DNA from 2 places in the Klebsiella ornithinolytica genome. Region 2 is predicted to be linked to the other one. Evidence: predicted binding sites of a transcription regulator. Region 2 holds the regulator's gene; the other holds the start of a gene.
The links. The regulator PurR, encoded in region 2, represses purine synthesis genes. The targets are predictions, from matches to a motif close to CANGCAAACGTTTGCNTG.
Positions count from the first base shown of each region.

Region 1 (9,411 bases), 1.8 Mb from region 2:
TGCCAACGTCTGGCCGCTGAAATTCTATATTCCGCTGGTGTGTGCGGTGGTGGTGCTTCTGCTGGCCTGGCTGATGGGCGGAAGCCCGCTGCTATGGGCGGTACTGGCCGGGGCCGTGGTGCTGGCGCTGCTGTGCGGCGCGTTGGGCTGGGGGCTGCTGTGGATGCTGAAGCGGTTGACGCTGAAAGCGCTGCCGCTGCGTCTGGCGGTGAACCGTCTGCTGCGCCAGCCGTGGTCAACCCTGAGTCAGCTGGCGGCATTCTCGCTGTCGTTTATGTTACTGGCGCTGCTGCTGGTGCTGCGCGGCGATCTGCTGGATCGCTGGCAGCAGCAGCTGCCGCCGGAAAGCCCCAATTACTTCTTGATCAATATTGCGCCGGAGCAGGTCGCTGCGGTGAAAACGTTCCTCGCCGGACACCATGTTACGGCGACCGAATTTTACCCGATCGTGCGCGCCCGCCTGACGCAAATTAACGGCCAGGCGGCGGAGAGCAATAAAGACGAAGCGTTGAACCGTGAGCTGAATTTGACCTGGCGCAGCGAGCGGCCGGATCATAATCCGCTGGTGGCCGGCAGCTGGCCGCCCAAAGCCGGAGAGGTGTCAATCGAGGAAGGACTGGCGCAGCGGCTGGCGATCAAAACCGGCGATAGCGTGACCTTTACCGGCGATACTCAGGAGTTCAGCGCGACGGTCACCAGCGTACGCAAAGTTGACTGGGAAAGTCTGCGGCCAAACTTCTTCTTTATCTTCCCGCCGAATGCGCTTGACGAGCAGCCGCAGAGCTGGCTGACCAGCTTCCGCTGGGATAACGGCAATACGCTGTTGACGCAGCTTAACCGCGAATTCCCCACCGTCAGCCTGCTGGATATTGGCGCGATTCTCCGTCAGGTGGGTCAGGTGTTGACGCAGGTCAGTCGGGCGCTGGAGGTGATGGTGGTGCTGGTGACCGCGTGCGGCATTTTGCTGCTGCTGGCGCAGGTTCAGGTCGGTATGCGCCAGCGCTATCAGGAGCTGGTGGTCTGGCGCACGCTGGGGGCCGGAAAGTCGCTGTTGCGTACCACGCTGTGGGCGGAGTTTGCGCTGCTGGGGGTGGTTTCCGGAATAGTGGCGGCCATCGGCGCGGAGGTGGCTTTGGCGATGCTACAAACCAAAGTGTTTGATTTTCCGTGGTCGCCGGACTGGCGACTGTGGGTGATGTTACCGCTGTGCGGCGCGCTCCTGCTGTCGTTATGCGGCGGCTGGCTGGGGTTGCGTCTGTTAAAAGGCAAAGCCTTGTTTCGCCAGTTCAGCCAGTGACTGGAGGGAGACCTCATCGGGCAAGCGCCTGGCGATGCTGCGCTTGCCCGAACCGACGGGAAAATAGAGCCTGTTGATATATTGGAACCGTAGGCCGGGTCAGGCGTCAGCCGCCGCCCGGCAAAATACGCGCGCTATCGCGAAATAAACGCTATTGCAGATGACCGTGGTTCAGCGCGGTGAGCGGTTCATTGACGTCGAAAACTTTGCCGATAACCTCATCAACGCCGAGTGATTTCAGGCGCGCGGTATGCTTATTGAGATAAGCGAGGGCGGTCTCTTCATCCTCGAAAAGATAGATCCCGCCCGCTTCGTGGTTCTTTTCGCTTTCAGTCCAGACCTTCCAGATAAACCCCGGCTCCTGATTGATGGACTCGGCCAGCTCCACGAGCTGGCGGGACATCTCGCTGCCGAAGGGGCCGTTAAAGGCAAAGTGCAGCTGCAGTAGTTTTTTCGACATGCTTCCTCCATGGATAATGTTTGAGCGGCAGTACTTCATTTTAATGACAGAACGATGAAATGATAATCGCTGACTTTTTAAACGCACAAAATGATAACTCACTGATTTTTAACAGCACTAAACATTAAAAACCCAACAACACGTCATGCCAAATCACGGTTAATATTCAGCTGGAAACTATAAGGTTGCTTATTACTCAAGGAAAAAGCATGGCACATAAAATAAAAGCGCTGGCGGTGACGATCGGCGCAGCACTGGCGTTAACCTCTTTCGCATCCCAGGCTGAGATTACGCTACTGAAACAGGACCCGCAGGCCGGAGATCCGCTGAGCCGCCTCAACTTTACCGTCGGCGGGAGTATTCGTCCGCAGTTCAACATGATGTCCGGCGACGGCGATAAAGGGTCTTATAAACGTAATGGTTTTGATGGCGGGACCCGTTTCCGCTTCGCCGCTGATTATTATCTGTTTGATGATATTAGCTGGATCAGCTATTACGAGCTGGGGGTCAATATTCCGGCGTTGTTTGACTGGGATAACCACTATGCGGAAGGCGCCAATAATACGAGCCGCCGTATGTTGTACACCGGGCTGAAGAGCGACACCTGGGGGACACTAACCTACGGTCAGCAAAACAGTATTTACTACGATGTGGTTGGGGCGAAAACCGATATCTGGGATTACGACATGATCGCCCAGGCGCCGGGTAACGGCATTAACGGCGACTACGATGGTTCGTATCGTTCCCGTAATATGCTGAAATATAAGAAAACGGCGGGTGACGTTGACCTCTATGCTTCTTATTTGTTTGAAGATAATGAATATCTGCCGGGCAATGGCCTGCGCTATAAACGTAAAGGCGGCGGTTCCGTGGGCGTGGATTATCACATCACTAAGGACCTGACCTGGGGGACCGCGTGGAACTACACCCGTGCCGAGATGCGCGACCCGTCAACAGCAGACAACAAAACCTATGATCAGAATATCCTCGGTACGGCGCTGAGCTGGAAACCGGATAACTGGACCTTCTCCTTCGGTGGCGGCTGGTATCAGAACTTTATGACCACGAAGAAAACCGATGTTTACGACTATTTCGCCGGGGATGCCTGGGGGATTGAGTACTTCGCCGGTTATACCTTCCCGATTGGTCAGTACGCGGTGAAAACGATTCAGCCGTACTTTATGGGCGATCGCCTGGAGTACGTCAACGGCCGTAACTATCAGCGAATTGATAACGGGCTGGGGATCAGCTTCCAGCTGGATTACGGTTTCCGCGTTGATTATGAGCACGTCTTTACGTCCAGCACCGACAACCTGGGCGATATGAACCTGGTGCGTCTGCGCTACGACTTCTAAGCGGCTGCGACTCCCCGGTGGCGCTGCGCTTACCGGGGTTACAGGCTCACCCGTAGCCCCGGCTAAGGCGTCGACGCCGCAAGCCGGGGCTGTAGGGAATTTGATTACTTCGTCAACCAGGAGGCGACGTCATTCCAGCTGCCGCGAAAGATAATTTTTTCCGCTTTTTTGCTCAGCTGATAGCGATACATCGGGTCGTAGTACTCTTTCAACAGCGGCACCAGCCAGGCAAAATGGGCATCGGTCGTAGCATCTCGCTGCTGCGAAGCCAGCGCCTCGTCAAGCAGGGCGGTGAGCTGGGCAAAACGCTGTAGTCCCAGGCGACGGCGAATGGCAAACAGACCGTGATGCAGGTATTCGCTGTACTCCTGCCAGCCTTTCTCTTCACCGTAAGCATCAATAAAATCACGGTGCATACGGTCAAAATACTCTTCCCGCAGGCGCTCCAGGCGGATCTCAAACGGGTCTTCCACTACCGCCAGCGGCGATTGCGCCATGCGCTCACGCATGCATTCCGGCAGGTGGTTCGCGCCGATCATATGTCCTTCATCTTCCAGCACCCAGCGACGATGCTGCCCGGCTTTTTTCAACATCGCCACCGCCAGATGGTTTTCAAATGTTGCCTGGGCGTGCTGGTCACGCAACGTGCGGCCGAACGATGAGCCGCGATGGTGGGCGAGCCCCTCCAGATCGATACCGTCGGGTCGGGAGCAGACCAGCTGGGTCTTGCCGTTGCCGGTACAGCCGCCGATCAGCACTATCGGGCGTTGGACCAGCTCTTCGGTGAACTGGATAGCGGCCTGGCGCAGCGCCTTATAGCCACCGACGATCAGCGGGTACTCGATGCCGGCCTCATGTAGCCACTGTTGCACGATGTGCGAACGCTGGCCACCGCGGGCGCAGCACAGATAGCCCTGCGGATAACGTAAACAGGCATCACGCCATGCGGCGAGACGCTTTTCCCGCACCTCGCCGTTGACTAACTGATGGCCCAGCGCTAATGCCGCGTCCGCGCCGTGTCGTTTATAGCAGGTGCCGACGGCGGCGCGTTCGGCGTCGTCCATCAGCGGCAGATTCAGTGCCGCAGGAAGTGCGCTTTGGCGGAATTCGATCGGGGCGCGGACGTCAATGATTGGCGTGTCCGCCGTGAGAATGGTGCGGTAATCCGTCCCATTTTTCATGGGTCATCCTTCTGAAGTCAAACTGAAAGCGTCTTTAAAATAAGAAAATCTTTAAAGCAAGGAGGGGATTCTACGCGCCTGAATGTCTGCCGGGGAAGGGCGAAGATCAATTCCCCGGCAAATAGCCGTTTTCATTCGGGCGCACAGGCGGCGGATGCGCCGGGCGCCAGAATGTGTCAGGAGGGTTAAGCCAGCTGGGATTGCGCCCAGAAGATACCGCTGGCGTACTCCGGCGGCAGAATAGGTTTTAAGGCTTCCAGCGTGGCGCTCAGGCGGTCGGTATCGCTGTCGGTCAGGTTAAGGTGACCCACTTTGCGCCCCGGACGCACTTCTTTGTCGTACCAGTGCAGATGCACCAGCGGCAGCTTCAGCCAGTCGTAGTTCAGATCGCTACCGATCAGGTTGATCATCACCGAAGGGCTGTTCACTACCGGCGGCGGCAGCGGCAGGCCGGTAATCGCCCGCAGATGCAGTTCGAACTGGCTGATCGAGGCCCCGTTCTGGGTCCAGTGACCGCTGTTGTGCACGCGTGGCGCCAGCTCGTTAATCAGCAGGCCGTCAGCGGTGACAAAACACTCCATCGCCATCACGCCCACGTAGTTCAGCTCGTTCATAATGGCGGTAAGCATGCTTTCCGCCTGGTCCTGCTGGCGGGCATTGGCCTGCGGGAAGGCGACGCTGGTACGCAGAATGCCCTCCTGGTGCAGGTTGCGGGTAAGCGGGTAGAACACCGTGCTGCCATCCTGCGCGCGGGCGCCAACCAGCGACACTTCGGCGGAAAAGTTGATGCCTTGCTCAACAATACATTCGCCATAGTTTTCATCCGGCAGCTGCGCAATGTCGTTTTCGCGCAGTCGCCATTGGCCGCGACCATCGTAACCGCCCACGCGACGCTTAACGATAGCCAGTTCGCCCAGACGTGCGAATACCGCCGGCCACTCGCTTTTATCTGCCAGCAGCTGCCACGGCGCGGTGGCGAGCTCCAGCTTATCAAACAGCTGTTTTTGCGTCAGACGGTCGGCAATGATCGGGAACACATCGCGGTTAACAAACGCCGGGTGGCGCGCCAGTTCACGCGTGAGCGCCGTTTCCGGCCAACGTTCGATTTCGGCAGTGATCACGCTTTGCTGAAACGGCACCGCTTCAGGATCGGCTTCCAGACCGACTGGCCAGACGGCGATACCCAGCGGTTCACCGGCCTGGCGCAGCATCCGGCCTAGCTGGCCGTTGCCAAGGATGCAAACCTGCTTCATGCCGCACCCCGCGGATCCGGATTCTCCAGCACCTCATCGGTCTGGGCCTGGCGCCAGGCGCTCAGGCGCTGATGCAGTTCGGCATCGTGCACCGCCAGAATCTGCGCCGCCAGCAGGGCCGCATTGGCGGCACCGGCTTTGCCGATGGCCAGCGTGCCGACGGGAATTCCGCGCGGCATCTGAACAATAGAGTAGAGACTGTCTACGCCGCTTAACGCCGCGCTTTGCACCGGCACACCTAATACCGGCACCAGAGTTTTCGCCGCAATCATGCCCGGTAGATGCGCCGCGCCGCCCGCGCCGGCAATAATCACCTGATAACCGTTGCTTTCCGCGTCTTCGGCAAAGCTAAACAGCTTATCGGGCGTCCGGTGTGCGGAGACCACTTCAACATGGTACGGAACGTTCAGGGCATCAAGGATTTCTGCGGTAAACTGCATGGTAGCCCAGTCGCTTTTGGACCCCATCACGATGGCGATACGCGCCGAATTATTGCGGGAAGACATGCGTCTTAAAACTCCTGTGGGTGTGCTTCACACTGCTTTAGAGGCCACAGAGAATAACATGATCTTTCGGCAAGGAAAACGGTTGCGTCACCGGTGATGGGGTGAAAATGCGCTGGAAATTAAAACGGGAATGCGATCAGCTCAACGTCGTCTTTGCTGACTTTGACCATCGACCCTTCGCTGTGCCAGGCGCCGAGGACGACGCGAAATGCCGGTTTGCCGTTGGCCTCTAGCGGGTGGACGGCAGGGCGATGCGTGTGACCGTGAATCAGCCACTGCACCTGATGTCTTTCCAGCGCGTCGACCACGGCCTGCGGATTGACATCCATGATTTCCAGCGACTTGCTGCTGTTGGCCGCTTTGCTGTCGGCGCGCATTCTGGCGGCGATACGGCGGCGAATAAACAGCGGCAGGGCAAGGAACAGACGCTGAATCCACGGTGTATGGACTTTGGCACGAAAAGCCAGATAGCCCGGATCGTCGGTGCACAGCGTATCGCCGTGCATGATCAGGACCCGACGGCCATACAGATCGAGCACGTTTTCTTCCGCCAGCAGCCGCATCCCGCAGGCGCGTGCGAAGCGCTGGCCCACGAGAAAGTCGCGGTTGCCGTGAACAAAATAGCAGGGCACGCCGGATTGAGTTAATGCGTTGATTGCCGAGGCGATTTGCTGATGCAGCGGGTTCGGATCGTCATCGCCAATCCAGGCTTCAAACAGATCGCCAAGGATATACAGCGCGTCTGCCTCGCGGGCTTCGCCGGCTAAAAAGCGTAGAAAACCGGCGGTGATCGCCGGTTCTTCTGTTTGCAGATGCAAATCCGCAATAAAAAGTGTCGCCACGAATTACTCGCTGACGGTGACGCTTTTGATCACCACATCTTCTTTCGGCACATCCTGATGCATGCCGCTGCGGCCGGTAGCCACCGCTTTGATTTTGTCGACCACGTCCATACCTTCAACCACTTCGGCAAATACGCAGTAGCCCCAACCCTGCAGGTTTTCACCGGAGAAGTTCAGGAAGTCGTTATCGACAACGTTAATGAAGAACTGCGCGGTGGCGGAGTGAGGTGCCTGAGTACGGGCCATGGCCAGAGTACCGCGGGTGTTTTTCAGACCGTTGTTGGCTTCGTTCTGGATCGGGGATTTGGTGGTTTTCTGCTCCATGCCTGGCTCAAAGCCGCCGCCCTGGATCATGAAACCGTTGATAACACGGTGGAAAATGGTGTTGTTGTAGAAACCTTCGCGGCAGTAATCCAGGAAGTTTTTAACTGTTTCCGGCGCTTTGTCGTCAAAGGTTTTGATGACGATATCGCCATGATTAGTGTGGAAAGTAACCATTTTTGCATCCTGTTCCGATGATTGTGGTGCTTAAACCCAAAGTTGGGCGTGACATAGGGGGCTGTTATAGCATAACCGCCGGGTTCGATCACCTTGCATTGTGTGCTGCTTCGGGGTTGAATTAAGGTTAGAATACGCGACCTGATATTCACACACGTCTACACGGAATCTTCGATGTTAAAAATTTTTAATACACTGACGCGCCAAAAAGAAGAGTTTAAGCCTATCCATGCCGGGGAAGTGGGCATGTACGTGTGTGGAATTACCGTTTACGATCTCTGTCACATCGGCCATGGCCGTACTTTCGTCTCTTTTGACGTGGTTGCCCGCTACCTGCGTTTTCTCGGTTATAAGCTGAAGTACGTGCGCAACATTACCGATATCGACGATAAAATCATTAAGCGTGCTAATGAGAACGGCGAAAGCTTTGTCGCGCTGGTCGATCGCATGATTGCCGAAATGCACAATGATTTCGATGCGCTGAATATTCTGCGTCCGGATATGGAGCCTCGCGCCACCCATCATATTCCCGAGATCATTGAAATCACTGAACAACTGATCGCCCGCGGTCATGCGTACGTGGCGGACAACGGGGATGTGATGTTCTCGGTACCGACCGATCCGAATTACGGGCAGCTGTCGCGCCAGGATCTGGACCAGCTGCAGGCCGGCGCCCGCGTGGATGTCGTTGACGTCAAGCGTAACCCGATGGACTTCGTGCTGTGGAAAATGTCGAAAGAGGGCGAGCCAAGCTGGCCGTCGCCGTGGGGCAACGGTCGTCCTGGCTGGCACATTGAATGTTCGGCGATGAACTGCAAACAGCTGGGCAACCATTTTGATATCCATGGCGGCGGTTCGGATCTGATGTTCCCGCATCATGAAAACGAAATAGCCCAGTCCACCTGTGCTCACGACGGGGAATACGTTAACTACTGGATGCACTCCGGGATGGTGATGGTTGACCGCGAGAAAATGTCAAAATCGCTGGGCAATTTCTTTACCGTACGCGACGTGCTGAAGTACTACGATGCGGAGACCATTCGCTATTTCCTGATGTCCGGCCACTATCGTAGCCAGCTGAACTACAGCGAAGAAAACCTCAAGCAGGCGCGTTCTGCGCTGGAGCGTCTGTATACCGCGCTGCGCGGTACCGACAAATCGGTAGAGCCGGCCGGCGGCGACGCCTTCGAAGCGCGCTTTATTGAAGCGATGGATGACGATTTCAACACCCCGGAAGCCTATTCCGTGCTGTTCGATATGGCGCGTGAAGTCAACCGCCTGAAGACGGAAGATGTCGCCGCGGCTAACGCCATGGCCGCACATATGCGCAAGCTCTCCGGCGTGCTGGGGCTGCTTGAGCAGGAGCCGGATGTCTTCCTGCAAAGCGGTGCGCAGGCTGACGACGGTGAAGTTGCGGAAATCGAGCGGCTGATTCAGCAGCGTCTGGATGCGCGTAAAGCGAAAGACTGGGCCGCTGCGGATGCGGCGCGTGACCGTCTCAATGAGATGGGGATTGTGCTGGAGGACGGCCCGCAGGGAACCACCTGGCGCCGGAAGTAAGCAATAAAAAAACGCCCGGCTTGCCGGGCGTTTTTATGATCAATCTTAAACCACCTCCTGTGGAGGTGGCGATCGTTCATTAAGCAGGATCAGGCGGTAACGGTGACGCTCTGGCCTTCAAAACTCACCGTCTGACCGGCGACGATTTTGCAGCGTTTACGGGTTTCTACCGCGCCATCCACCTTCACCAGGCCATCGGCAATCGCTATTTTTGCCTGCGCGCCGCTCTCACTCCAGCCTTCCAGCTTCAGCAGATCGCACAGTTCAACGTGTGGGTGTTTGCCCAGAGAAAAATTCGCCATCTCAGGCCTCCTGAATGCCGTGATATTCTTCGCACGCCTGTAGCGTGTTTTGAATCAGTGTAGCAACGGTCATCGGGCCAACGCCGCCCGGGACTGGCGTAATGTATGACGCGCGTTCTGCGGCATCTTCAAAGACGACGTCTCCGACCACTTTGCC
Region 1 is NZ_CP130153.1:4,218,211-4,227,621, reverse strand. Features, by position in the region: gene ybbP (putative ABC transporter permease subunit YbbP) at 1-1,297, shown strand, start outside; gene Q1L34_RS20145 (monooxygenase) at 1,449-1,757, opposite strand; gene Q1L34_RS20140 (porin) at 1,967-3,112, shown strand; gene mnmH (tRNA 2-selenouridine(34) synthase MnmH) at 3,217-4,293, opposite strand; gene purK (5-(carboxyamino)imidazole ribonucleotide synthase) at 4,479-5,546, opposite strand; gene purE (5-(carboxyamino)imidazole ribonucleotide mutase) at 5,543-6,052, opposite strand; gene lpxH (UDP-2,3-diacylglucosamine diphosphatase) at 6,172-6,894, opposite strand; gene ppiB (peptidylprolyl isomerase B) at 6,898-7,392, opposite strand; gene cysS (cysteine--tRNA ligase) at 7,567-8,952, shown strand; gene ybcJ (ribosome-associated protein YbcJ) at 9,042-9,254, opposite strand; gene folD (bifunctional methylenetetrahydrofolate dehydrogenase/methenyltetrahydrofolate cyclohydrolase FolD) at 9,256-9,411, opposite strand, start outside.
Region 1: the regulator PurR is predicted to act here: its motif matches at 6,124-6,141, upstream of purE (5-(carboxyamino)imidazole ribonucleotide mutase).

Region 2 (9,411 bases):
AGCGCAAAGCACCGCGATGTCGAAGTTAATGGATCAGATTGGCAAACCGTATCGCTGGGGCGGAACCTCGCCGCGTACTGGTTTTGACTGCAGTGGGCTGGTCTACTACGCCTATAAGGATCTGGTAAAAATCCGCATTCCGCGCACCGCCAATGAGATGTATCACCTGCGCGATGCCCGTCCGGTCGATCGCGGCGAGCTGCAGAGCGGCGATCTGGTCTTCTTCCGCACCCGTGGGCGCGGCACCGCCGATCACGTCGGCGTTTACGTTGGCAACGGCAAGTTTATTCAGTCGCCGCGTACCGGCCGCGATATTCAGATCACCTCATTAAGCGAAGATTACTGGATTCGCCACTATGTCGGCGCACGCCGGGTGATGACCCCCAAAACCATTCGCTGAACCTGACCTGCCGCACCTGCGGCAGGTCAATTCCCCGGCTATAACGCCATGCTCATCTCATGCCAGGACATCCCGCCATGATCCGAGGCCGAAGGCCGCTCGTAGCGAAAACCAAACCGCTCATACAGGGCCACGTGTCGGTCTTTGCACATCAGGTGAATGGCGCTCTTCTGCGCCTGTGCCATCTGCCGGATAAATCGCTCCATCAGGGCGGTCGAATACCCTTTTCCCTGGTGTTCAGGCGCAATGACTACAGACATAATCACTACATTCGGCGCGCGGGGATCGTGCCCGACCAGCTCCTTGAAGGCTTCATCCGACATAACGACTTCCCACGCGCACCCTGAGTTAATAAAGCCAATAACCTCTCCTTGCCGTTCCATGCAAAGAAATCCTTCCGGGTACTGCTGGATTCGGGTGGCAATCTTTTCACGGGTAGCCGCCTCATCCCCTTCATACGCGCTCGTTTCAATTTCAAAACAGCGTTCGACGTCGGCCAGGGACGCCTGGCGATAGACTATGTTAGACAAAACAGACCTCTGCAAAATGGATTTTTCAGTAATCACTTTATATTTCAACAGCAACAGCGATCAACCGGCTCTGCTGAAATGCGCTGCCTTGCGCTCCGGCGAAGGCTTAACCAGGTACATTTGTTAAATATACCCTTTATCATTGCAAGGCTTTTAACTCCCTTCTGCAAGTGTTAGCATTCCGATCACAATAAAAACCTGTTGCACTCGCCCCGGCGAGGGACAGTACATGCTGTTGTGGATGGTCAAACATCCTTTGAATGTGAGCTAGAAAACAAGAAGTTATAAGGAGAGTAACAATGTCGTTTGAATTACCTGCATTACCGTATGCAAAAGACGCCCTGGCGCCGCACATTTCCGCAGAAACCCTGGAATACCACTACGGCAAACATCACCAGGCCTATGTCACCAACCTCAACAACCTGATCAAAGGCACCGCGTTTGAAGGTCAATCTTTAGAAGCGATCGTCCGCTCTTCTGAAGGCGGCATCTTTAACAATGCGGCCCAGGTCTGGAACCATACTTTCTACTGGAACTGCCTCGCGCCGAATGCGGGCGGCGAGCCGGAAGGTGAGCTGGCAGCCGCCATCAATCAATCCTTCGGCAGCTTCGCAGAGTTCAAAGCGAAGTTTACCGACGCGGCAGCGAAGAACTTTGGTGCAGGCTGGACATGGCTGGTTAAAAATAGCGATGGCAGCCTGAGCATTGTCTCCACCAGCAACGCTGGCACGCCGCTGACCGGCGACGCCAAACCGCTGCTGACCGTGGATGTCTGGGAACATGCCTATTACATCGACTACCGCAACGCCCGTCCTGACTATCTGGCGCACTTCTGGGCGCTGGTAAACTGGAAGTTTGTGGCGGCCAACCTGGCGGCCTAAAACGCTAACGCAGAAGGGGAAACCCTTCTGCGAATACACCGACTACTGTCCGACCAACGCCTCTTCCGGCTGCGAACGCCCGCCGAACAGCACCAGCAGCAGCGCCACACCGGCAATTATCGCCCCCATCACCGGCACAAAGGCATAGCCCAGTCCGCCGGAAATCACCGCGCCACCGGCTGCCGCACCGAGCGCATTGCCAAGGTTAAAGGCCCCGATATTGACCGACGAAGAGAGCCCCGGCGCTTCATGAGCCACCCGCATCACCCGCATTTGCAGCGGTGGAACCACGGCGAAGGTCGCCGCCCCCCAGACCACCATACTGATTGCAGCCCCCAGCTGTGTCTGCGCCAGCAGCGGAATCGCCAGCATGATGACCATCAGCAGCAGCAGAAACCCCTTCAGCGTCCCGGAGACGGAACGGTCGGCGAATTTACCGCCGAGGTAGTTACCCAGCGAAAAGCCGACGCCAATCAACACCAGCATGGCGGTGACGAACAGCGGCGAGGCGTGCGTAATGGTGTGCAGCACCGGTGAAATATAGGTATAGAGGGTAAACATCGCGCCGGCCCCCAGCACGGTGGTCAGCAATGCGGAGAGCACCTGCGGACGAACCAGCACGGAGAGCTCCTGCTTTACGTTCGGACGCTCGCCAGCGCTGCCTTTGGGCAACGAAAACCACAGGCTGACCATCGCCACCAGCCCCAGACCTGCCGTCGCGAGGAACGACATCCGCCAGCCGATGGTCTCGCCAAGCCATGTCGCCGCCGGAACGCCGCCAATGTTAGCGATGGTTAACCCCATGAACATGGTCGCCACCGCACTGGCCTGTTTGTGTTTTGGCACCACGCTCGCCGCCACCACCGAACCGAGGCCGAAGAAAGCGCCGTGGTTAAGGCTGGTGATAATGCGCGAAATCAGCAGCGTGGTGTAATCCGGCGCCATTGAGGAGAGGACGTTACCCAGCGTAAAGATCGCCATCAGAAAAATCAGCGCATTTCTGCGCGCGCGATGAGAGAGCAGCAAAGTCATCAGCGGCGCCCCGACCATCACGCCGATCGCATAAGCGCTGATCAGCATTCCCGCCGCCGGAATTGACACGTCGACGCCTTTGGCAATTACCGGCAGCAGCCCCATCGGGGAAAACTCCGTGGTGCCAATACCAAACGCGCCTATCGCCAGCGCTAACAAGGGAAAGTTGATTTTCATTCAATGACTCCAGCAGACCGCCATCGGCGACGGTATCTCATCAGAAGTCAAAAGCATGACATCAATCACAAAAAAACAAAAGTAAACGAAATGGCAAAAGATTTTTGCGAAATTGATAATAATGGCGGGATGTCGGGGGAAAGAGGCCTCTCCCCCTGATAAATCAGTGCAGCACCGCTGTCAGGCCGGCGGCCACGATGAGACCCAGGACAATAATCGTTGTCGTCAGCGAAAACTTTAAATCTGTATCCATCAATTTTTCCCCCCAGTTATCCCCACATGAAAAGTGAGCTTGCTCATTTTTGCACAATATAGCGCAAAAATCTTCCATGTTTTAGGGTGATGCACATTTTTGCTCTTCCCCTTTGCCGCAAGATCGGACAAAATCCCACGCTAATTTGAAAGCGTATCGGCCATTGACCCCTTCCTGTCGTTCTGTGTCGTTTTCCCGACGTGATGCAATGTTGAAAATTGTATTCAGGGTGTGTATAGGCAAACGTTTACGTATCGATAATCAGACGATCAGGTCAAGGTCTGGAGTGAGAAGTAATGGCAACAATTAAAGATGTAGCGAAGCGCGCAAACGTTTCCACTACAACAGTGTCACATGTAATTAACAAAACCCGTTTCGTGGCGGAAGAAACCCGCAACGCCGTGTGGGCGGCGATCAAAGAGCTGCACTACTCCCCCAGTGCCGTTGCTCGCAGCCTGAAGGTTAATCACACCAAATCGATTGGCCTGCTGGCCACCAGCAGCGAAGCGGCCTATTTCGCTGAGATTATTGAAGCCGTAGAAAAGAGCTGTTTCCAGAAAGGCTATACCCTGATTCTGGGCAATGCGTGGAACGATCTCGAAAAACAGCAGGCCTACCTGTCGATGATGGCGCAAAAGCGCGTCGACGGCCTGCTGGTTATGTGTTCTGAATATCCGGAATCGGTGCTCAGCATGCTGGAAGAGTACCGCCATATTCCGATGGTGGTAATGGACTGGGGTGAATCCAAAGCCGACTTCACCGATTCGGTCATCGATAACGCCTTCGAAGGCGGCTATATGGCCGGTCGCTATCTGGTGGAACGCGGCCACCGTGAAATCGGCGTGATCCCGGGTCCGCTGGAGCGTAATACCGGCGCCGGCCGCCTGGCGGGCTTTATGAAAGCCATGGAAGAAGCGCAGATCGCCGTTCCGGAAAGCTGGATTGTTCAGGGCGACTTCGAGCCTGAATCCGGCTACCGCGCCATGCAGCAGATCCTCAGCCAGCAGCATCGCCCGACGGCGGTCTTCTGCGGCGGCGACATCATGGCGATGGGCGCAATCTGTGCTGCGGATGAGATGGGACTGCGCGTGCCGCAGGACATTTCGCTGATCGGGTATGATAACGTGCGTAACGCCCGCTATTTCAGCCCGGCGCTGACCACCATCCACCAGCCGAAAGATTCGCTGGGGGAAGCGGCCTTCAATATGCTGATGGATCGTATCGTCAACAAGCGTGAAGAGTCGCAATCTATTGAGGTTCACCCGCGGCTGGTAGAGCGTCGCTCCGTCGTAGACGGCCCGTTCGTCGATTATCGTCGCTGATCGCCCGTGCGGCGCCGGTTACTCCGGCGCCCGCAGCCACTCCCGGTTCAACGTTTCGCTGTCCCCCAGATAATCCAGCAGCCACGACAGCGCCGGTGACGTGTCGCTCTGCTGCCAGGTCAGGCAGCACGCGGCGTCCGGGAACGGGTTTTCCAGCGCCAGCGCGGTCCATTCACCGCGGTCAATCCAGGGGCGAGCAAAATGGCTCGGCACCATCCCTACGCACAATCCCGCCGAGAGGCAGGTAGCTGATGATTCCCAGTCCGGCACCACTACCCTTTTCTGGTTGTCCAGTAGCCAGGTCGTGCGTTTCGGTAACGAACGGGAAGTGTCCTCCCGGACCAGCGACGGCCAGTTGCGCAACACATCATCGCTCAGTGGCCCGTTCATCTGCGCCAGCGGGTGATGGCTGGCCACTACGCAATGCCAGCTCAGCATTCCCATATCGCGAAAGGCGTAGCGCCCCCCGACCGGAATCGAACGCGTTGCCCCGATAGCCAGTTCCACGCGCCCGTCGGCCAGCGCGTCCCAGACGCCGTTGAAGACCTCCTGAAAAACAATCAGCTCGACATCGGGAAAGTGACGATAAAAATCGACAATCATCTGACGCATACGGGCCGGTTTAACAATGTCGTCTACGGCTATCGACAGCTGGCCGCGCCAGCCGTTGGCTATCTGCTGACACTGCTGGCGAGTGATCTGCATTTTTTTGATAACAGATCGTCCTTCCTGTAAAAACCAGAGCCCGGCGGGGGTCAATTCGACATCGCGATGGCGGCGTTCAAAAAGCGGTACTGCCAGCCACTCCTCCAGCTGACGTACGGTATAACTGACCGCCGAAGGTACGCGGTGCAGCTCCTGAGCCGCTGCGCTAAAGCTGCCGTTGCGGGCGACAGCATCAACAACTTCGAGTGAGTATTCGGACCACATATTCTGCCTGCAAAAATTTTGAATGCATGTAGCAAATATTAGCGTTTCACAAGCCAGAATGCACTCCCTACACTCTGCGGCATCATACCTGCACCTATAAGAGAATGTTATGCAACAACCCGGGAAAGGATTTTTAGTGTGGCTGGCGGGACTCAGCGTGCTGGGTTTCCTCGCCACCGACATGTATCTGCCGGCCTTTTCGGCCATCCAGCAAGATCTCAATACGTCTGCGGCGTCGGTCAGCGCCAGTCTGAGCCTGTTCCTCGCCGGCTTCGCCATCGGACAGCTGTTCTGGGGCCCGCTCTCGGACCGCTACGGACGTAAACCGATTCTGCTGACCGGGCTGGCGATCTTCGCTATCAGCTGTCTGGGAATGCTGTGGGTGCGGGATGCCACCCTGATGCTGGTGCTGCGCTTTATTCAGGCGATCGGCGTCTGCGCGGCGGCGGTGACCTGGCAGGCGATGGTCACGGATTATTATCCAGCCCAGCGCACTAACCGTATTTTCGCCACCATCATGCCGCTGGTGGGTCTATCGCCGGCTCTGGCGCCGTTGCTCGGCAGCTGGCTGCTTGCCCATCTGGAATGGCAGGCCATTTTTGCCACCCTGTTTGCCATCGCCCTGCTGCTGATGGTACCCGCCCTACGCCTGAAGCCGGTCGTCAGGCCGCAGGGTGATGTCCGCGAGAAGTTGACCTTTATGACGCTGCTGCGTTCGCGCGAATACAGCGGCAACGTGCTGATTTACGCCGCCTGCTCCGCCAGCTTTTTTGCCTGGTTGACCGGGTCGCCGTTTATTCTCCATGAGATGGGCTACAGCCCGACCGCTATCGGTCTTAGCTATGTTCCGCAGACAATCGCCTTTTTAGTCGGTGGCTATGGATGCCGCGCGGCGCTGCAGAAATGGCAGGGCCAACAGCTGCTGCCCTGGCTGCTGGTGATTTTCGCCGTCAGCGTGGCTGCAACCTGGATGGTTGGTCGGGTTGAAGATGTCTCAATCATTGCGGTGATGATTCCCTTCTGCGTGATGGCCGTTGTCAATGGCGGGATTTACCCGATTGTTGTCGCCCAGGCACTGAAGCCGTTCCCGCAGGCGACCGGCCGTGCCGCCGCGCTGCAGAATACGCTGCAGCTTGGTCTGTGCTTCCTGACCAGTCTGCTGGTCTCCGCGCTGATTGCCACACCGCTGCTCACCACCACCAGCGTGATGCTGGTCTCGATCGTGCTGGCCGGGCTGGGTTATTTTATGCAGCGTCACAGCGCCTGCCTGACTACCGAATCGTCGCATGCATAAACGCGTTTCGGCGATGTTAAGGCTCAGTAATTAGCCTGCTAATATATTTTTATTGAAAGCCGGATTTCAGCGGCCTATACTGAACCGGCTTCACATAAATAAAATATTTTTTACGATTAACGGCAGCAGGATGCGTCCCGTTTCACCATGGAAGGCCTTTCGGCAAGGGTTATCGCCCTTCCTCTGTTCTACGTCGGATAGCAGCTTCACGGATATTCCGTGAGATTTCTCACAAAGCCAAAAAAGCGTCTACGCTGTTTTAAGGTTCTGATCACTTGGGCGTGATGGAGAAGCTATGAGTTCATCGTGTATAGAAGAAGTAAGCGTACCAAACGACGACTGGTACCGAATTGCAACCGAATTGCTCGGTCGCGCGGGCATTGAGGTCAATGGCCCCGCCCCCTCCGATCTGCGGATTAACAATCCGCTCTTTTTTAAACGCGTTTTACAGGAAGGCTCGCTGGGGTTAGGCGAAAGCTATATGGACGGCTGGTGGGATTGTGAACGGCTGGATATATTCTTCCATAAAGTACTGCGCGCCGGGCTGGAAAATCAGCTCCCGCATCATCTCAAAGATACGTTGCGCATCGCAGGTGCTCGCCTGTTTAATCTACAAAGTAAAAAGCGCTCCTGGATTGTCGGAAAAGAACATTACGACCTCGGCAACGATCTTTTCAGCCGTATGCTCGACCCCTATATGCAATATTCCTGCGCCTACTGGAAAGAGGCGCAATCGCTGGAAGAGGCGCAGGTGGCAAAATTAGATCTTATTTGTCGCAAGCTGCAGCTGGAACCGGGGATGCGGGTGCTGGACATTGGCTGCGGCTGGGGTGGTCTGGCTTACTATATGGCCAAAAATTATCACGTTAGCGTAGTCGGCGTGACCATTTCTGCCGAGCAGCAGAAAATGGCTCAGCAAAGATGCGAAGGGTTAGACGTCACCATTTTGCTGCAGGACTATCGCGATCTGCATGACCACTTTGATCGCATTGTTTCCGTCGGGATGTTTGAACACGTGGGACCTAAAAATTACGCCACCTATTTTGAAGTGGTGGATCGTAATTTGAAACCTGACGGCCGTTTTTTATTGCACACCATTGGCTCCAAAAAAACGGACCACAGCGTCGATCCGTGGATCAATAAATATATTTTCCCCAACGGTTGTCTGCCTTCGGTTCGTCATATCGCGCAAGCCAGCGAATCCCATTTTGTGATGGAAGACTGGCACAATATCGGCGCCGATTACGATACTACGCTGATGGCCTGGTACGAACGTTTCCTGGCCAGCTGGCCCGATATCGCCGATAACTATTCGGAACGGTTTAAACGTATGTTTAGTTATTATCTGAACGCCTGCGCGGGGGCTTTTCGCGCGCGCGATATTCAGCTCTGGCAGGTGGTCTTTTCTCGCGGTGTTGAAAACGGCCTTCGCGTCGCCCGCTAAAAATATCCCCCGCTAAAACGGGGGATATTCTTTTCTTTTATGCTTCATCCGGCGGCGGCGCCCGATCATTCATCGCTCAGGTGTTGTGCCGCTTCTTTGGCCGCCAGCACACGTTCCACGGTATCCACTACCGCCTGCGTTTGCGGGTCGATCTCAATATTCACCCGATCGCCGAGTTTTTTAATGCCAAGCGTGGTGCGCTGCAGCGTTTCCGGGATCAAATGCACGCAAAAACGCGTCGGGGTCACTTCTCCGACCGTCAGGCTGATCCCGTCAACGCCGATGAATCCTTTATAGAGGATATATTTCATCAGCGTCGGGTCCTGAACCTTAAACCAGATCTGGCGGTTATTTTCCGAGGTCAGGATCTTGACGATTTCCGCCGTGGTCATAATATGACCGGACATCAGATGACCGCCGATCTCATCGCTGAATTTTGCCGCTCGTTCCACGTTCACCACGTCCCCCACCTCTACCGCGCCGAGGTTGGTAATACGCAGCGTCTCTTTCATCAGGTCAAAACTGATACGCGGACCGTCAATTTCGGTGACTGTCAGGCAGCAACCATTGTGCGCCACCGATGCCCCGGTCTCGATGCCGGCAAGCATATGCTCAGGCAGCTCCACCACATGGGTGCGAAAATTGGGTTTTTCATCGATGGACACCACTTTAGCGGTCCCCTGCACAATGCCAGTAAACATGCTTTACTCCTGTAGACTTTCGTGACGGTATCATTACCGTTATACCTGTCGGGAACAATACCAGTTGGCAAAACAGGTTGCCAGCGCGCATCGTGCCCTACCATTTTTTCACTGGCTTAATGGCGCATCATCGCTACAATAGACTGGAAAACCCCTCAGCTCTTTCTTCTTGCTGCCAATTACGGCGGCTTTTTTAGTCTCAAAATAACAACAATATAAAGGTGTTCACGTGCAGAAGTATTTTATTGAAGCGCGTCAGTTATTAGCCCTGGCCATTCCTGTGATCCTGGCACAGGTCGCCCAGACCTCTATGGGCTTTGTCGATACCGTGATGGCGGGTGGCTATAGCGCCACCGATATGGCTGCCGTCGCGATTGGGACCTCTATCTGGCTCCCCGCAATTCTCTTTGGCCACGGTCTGCTGCTGGCGCTGACGCCGGTTATCGC
Region 2 is NZ_CP130153.1:2,370,238-2,379,648, reverse strand. Features, by position in the region: gene Q1L34_RS11115 (C40 family peptidase) at 1-400, shown strand, start outside; gene Q1L34_RS11110 (GNAT family N-acetyltransferase) at 439-930, opposite strand; gene sodB (superoxide dismutase [Fe]) at 1,230-1,811, shown strand; gene Q1L34_RS11100 (MFS transporter) at 1,854-3,020, opposite strand; gene cydH (cytochrome bd-I oxidase subunit CydH) at 3,184-3,273, opposite strand; gene purR (HTH-type transcriptional repressor PurR) at 3,570-4,595, shown strand; gene punR (DNA-binding transcriptional activator PunR) at 4,614-5,525, opposite strand; gene punC (purine nucleoside transporter PunC) at 5,635-6,819, shown strand; gene cfa (cyclopropane fatty acyl phospholipid synthase) at 7,115-8,263, shown strand; gene Q1L34_RS11070 (riboflavin synthase) at 8,329-8,964, opposite strand; gene mdtK (MdtK family multidrug efflux MATE transporter) at 9,194-9,411, shown strand, end outside.